DNA from 2 places in the Paenibacillus sp. PDC88 genome. Region 2 is predicted to be linked to the other one. Evidence: riboswitches for the same ligand, from Rfam matches in the RefSeq annotation. Region 2 holds a riboswitch; the other holds the start of a gene.

Region 1 (2,206 bases), 550 kb from region 2:
ACGGATGGTCCAGAAATATTAGAGCTGTGGATAGGTGCGGCCCGCTGGATACAGGCCAAAGGGATCAACCAGTGGAATCCTGATGAATTTAACCTCGCGAAGACCGAACAATTGATTATGGATCGTAATCGGGAGCTTTATGTAGCAAAAACGGAGGGTAACATCATAGGTACGCTGTACATTTGCTGGTCTGACCCCGTTGTCTGGGGCGAGCTGAATGATGCGGCGTCGTCAGGATATATTCATAGGTTTGCCGTCAAGAGATCACATTCTGGACAAGGCATAGGCAGAGAGCTGCTGTTGTGGGCAGAGGATTACATAAGAAGCAAAGGAAAGAAGCAGATTAGGCTGGACTGCATGGCAGACAACGAAAGGCTGAATCAGTACTATGTAAACTCTGGATATTTCCATAAGAAGCTGCTTCACTGGGATAACGGCTGGAAGATCAACTTGTATGAGAAGGAATAATCCCTTTCCAAAGATCGTTTTAAATTCTTTATTTTAGGGGTTATAAAATGGGTTCGAGTCTCCATCCATTTATGGATGGGGACTTTTTTTGATGAAATGTGAAATAATCCCTGCAATTAGGAACTGGTTATGAGGGGGGGCATATTTAAATTGAGAATAGAGATTTTATGCAAAAAATAGTCTTATAGTATTAAAAAACTAACAAAAAAAGCCGATTAGTAAAAGTGAACACCAGTTTACTTTTAGTGAATATAGATTTTATAGTTCTTAAGCACTACTTGTAAATTGAATACGTGGCAAAGCTGTTGAAAAGCAGTGACGCAAAGCTAGAGGGACTACTTCCGTGAAGGAAATGTCAGCCAGTTGCTTGAATGAGCCATGGCATTATTTTGTCCATAGGTTCATTTTTTTGTTTATTAAAGCGATCCATGAGAAAGGAGGAAGTAGGCACCAACGACCAAGGCTGGAAGGTTTACCATGCAATTTAAGATGAAATAGAAACTACATATGGATGAGTAGGGAGAGAACTGTCAGACATGAGTAAGTTAAAAAAATGGAGCTTCAAAAACCTGAGCATTGTTGCTAGAAATATGATACTCACAAGCTTCTATATTATTATCACAGGTGCCGTCGTTATTGGCTGCAGTCAGTTTATTCAAGGTAATGTATTGACCAAACAGCTTCAATCCGATTCTGGAAAATTAATGGAGGCGCTGGGAAGCCAGGTATCTGTGGAAGATGCGGAAGCAGCGAAGAATAATCCGGATCCGAAATCTCCGATTCAACAGCAAATTACGGCTGTATTTGATGAGTTATCCAAGACACATCCGAATGTAGCACAAGGCTATATCTTTGGACCGGAGCTGGAAGAAGGTACGCAAACCTCGATTATTGCACTGCCAACGGCAGTTCTTGAGATGTTTGCTGCAGAAGATATGGCACTTGGAGACATGTACGCACAGCCTCAAATTCATGCAGACGGCGTGAAGGAGATGCTCGAAACCAAGGAAATTGCCTACACCGCTGCTTATAAAGATGATTACGGTACATGGATCACGGTACTGTATCCCTTTGTGAATGGAGCAGGCGAAGTATTTGCATATATGGGAATTGATGTGGACGCAAGTCTGATCGAAACGGGCAAGCAGGAGCTGCTGACTTATACCCTTCTTGCACTGCTTATTACTCTAGTTGTCGTTCTGGCATTGCAATATATCACCATTAGACAGACCTTCAAGCCGATCAAAGAGCTGATGGGAGCACTAGACAAATTGAGTAAGGGTGACTTTACCGTACAGCTGAGAACGAGTGATGATGAGCTTGGACAAGTCAACGAGAAATTCAACACCACAGCAAGTAACATTGGCCGTTTGGTTACTACGATCAAGAGGGTATCCGAGCAATCCGCGGAGCAATCTAAATTCTTGTTCAGTGCGGTTGAAGTTAACAATGAAAATACGGTAGATATTACGAAAAATATTGAAGAAATGTCCAATAGTGTCGCGCAGCAAAGCGTGTCGATATCAGAGAGCGTCGTTTCGCTCGAAGAGATCTCATCGGGTGTAACCACGATTGCTGGGAATACTTCCGAGCTGTCCGAGATTTCTTTGCAGATGAAGGAGCAGTCTGAGGTAGGACATCAGAATGTAGATCAGGTCATTGAGCAGATGAACTCCATCAATCGTTCGGTTAAGAACTCGGTAGATATTATTGAGAAGCTGCAGATGCGTTCCGGCGA
Region 2 (2,206 bases):
ACGGCACTCGGCTATATCCACGATCATTATAGTGAGCCCATTAAACTGAAGGACTTGTCTGCACACATTAATATGAGTGAGGGACACTTCTGCCGCTTCTTTAAACAAATGGTCCAGAAGAGCCCGATCGATTACATTAATCATTACCGGATCCAAAGAGCATGCAAGCTGCTGGAAAATACAAACTATAAAGTAGTAGATATTGCGATGGAAGTTGGTTATGACAATCTAAGCTACTTTATTACTCTGTTCAAAAAACAAAAGAAGATGACGCCTTCCCAATATCGCAAGCAATTCTTTGAACAAATTTTTTTGGAGCCGGTCTCCGTATCCTAGAAATAACAGTACAAGGGTGACTTGGTGAGAACACTTTGCTCTTACCAGATCACCCTTGTTTATGATTAACGACTCGCTAGTTTAGACCAGTTTCCATAATCGTGCACCGAAATTCCGATGTAAGAATCATGCTCGCTTGCCATCTGCTCAAACTCTTGCATTTCTTGACGCATGTACTCGCAGCCTTCTTCATAGAACGTAATAAAATTCCCCTCACTGCTTCGATTCGTCTCAACAGCGATAGATACTTTCTTACCGAGCTCGGACGCTTCCTTCAGTTCGCTGGCTGCTGCATTGTATATGGCACTTGCTGTATCCCGATATGCCATAACTGCAACTGCATCGAACTGGCGAATCATCCAGCTGCTAATCTTCATGTCCCCGCCAGGCACGGTATAATTATCAAGCCAAAAAGGAATATCGGCTGTGATCTTCATTTCCATTCGCTTCGCTTCATTCGTTAGATAGGTTACATTCGACTGCCACTGAGCAACAACACTGTCACGATCTGATTTCCATTCTGCTAGCACATGGGGCTCAATATCCACATGTATTCCCGAGAACCGCTCGTTCTCTTCAGCTCCATTCTGATATGCTTCTATCCACTCTACAAAGCTCATTAATCCTTCACGCCCTGATAACAGGCCCCAGGAAGCTCTTCCGTCCAAGATTTGAACCTCAATACCTTCCGCAGTAGCCTTGCTGATAAAATCTTTATAATACGGTACAGCCACATCTCTGTTTATTTGCAAATAGATAGCGTTGATTCCCTGTGCTTCTGCAAAATCCAGTATCTTGTCGGGCTCACTTTTAATCTGGGTTGTATCCCATAGCCATGTTCCTGTTTGTTTACTGGAGTAGGCTGTAGCTTCTACATCTACTGCTCCCCCTGTCATTGATCCTGCCATAATGACTGCAGCCAGCAGTACCGCTGCCACTCTCCCTGTCTTCTTCCACATCTCTTATGTACACTCCTTCGATTTTAGGAACGATGTCTTATGTCCTGCTCGTTCTCTATTAATAAATCGGCAACCGGCTGTCATCATAAGTCATTAGACTTACCTTAGACCCATGGCTTTGCGTCTTTGCTTTTCAGCAAATTTGCCTCCAATTCGCATACAATAACGTCCATTTGTCTCATTACCCAATTACCTTAGCCTTACATTTCGACAAATTTAGAAGGACGAAAGTATTACTTTATTATTTTCGGAGAAATACGAAAGCATTTTATAGGACTTTATACTCATTTAATGATTTCGAACTATTTTTCCTTCACTCAAACGAAAAAATAGGTAAGCAGACAGATGCCTGCTTACCTATTTCAGATCATAACTATATTTAAGACTTATCCATTATTGTTCAAACAATGGAACGAGCTCAATTCCATTTGCAGAGATACGAACAAGTCCCTTGTCGGATAGCCGCAGCTCAGGTATAACCACCAGGGCCAATAAGGACAAAGTCATGAACGCATTGTTCAAGCAGCATCCAGAGGCCTTTAGTGCCTGGCTGATGGCTTCAGATTGTGAAGCTACGATCTCAAAAGGCTCCGGGGACATTAAACCTGCAATCGGCAGCGGAAATTCTGTCATCCCCTCATTTGTTACCACCGCGACCCCGCCTTGCATATTCACTACCTGGTTAGCCGCTTCGGCCATCAGATGGTCATCTGTTCCGATCACCATCAGATTATGGCTGTCATGAGCGACCGTCATGGCAATCGCGGCAGGCCGGTTAAAGCCAACTCCACTAACAAGAGCTACTGCCTTGTTGCCTGTTCTATGATGTCGTTCAATAACAGCAATTTTGCATACATCCTGATCTTGACTAAGAATTACTTGGCCTGATTCTGCTCGGACGGTCTTGAACA

The links. A riboswitch is a leader RNA that binds a small molecule or an ion and turns the genes downstream of it on or off. The one in region 2 is predicted to bind cyclic di-GMP.
Region 1: linked by a shared signal. The riboswitch ahead of BLW49_RS05640 (methyl-accepting chemotaxis protein) and the one ahead of BLW49_RS02810 (hypothetical protein) in region 2 are both predicted to bind cyclic di-GMP.

The regions. Positions count from the first base shown of each region.
Region 1 covers NZ_FNNT01000001.1:1,177,850-1,180,055, reverse strand. Annotated here, with positions in the region: gene BLW49_RS05645 (GNAT family N-acetyltransferase) at 1-468, shown strand, start outside; cyclic di-GMP riboswitch class I at 754-839, shown strand; gene BLW49_RS05640 (methyl-accepting chemotaxis protein) at 1,005-2,206, shown strand, end outside.
Region 2 covers NZ_FNNT01000001.1:626,394-628,599, forward strand. Annotated here, with positions in the region: gene BLW49_RS02805 (helix-turn-helix transcriptional regulator) at 1-336, shown strand, start outside; gene BLW49_RS02810 (hypothetical protein) at 402-1,295, opposite strand; cyclic di-GMP riboswitch class I at 1,361-1,452, opposite strand; gene ade (adenine deaminase) at 1,689-2,206, opposite strand, start outside.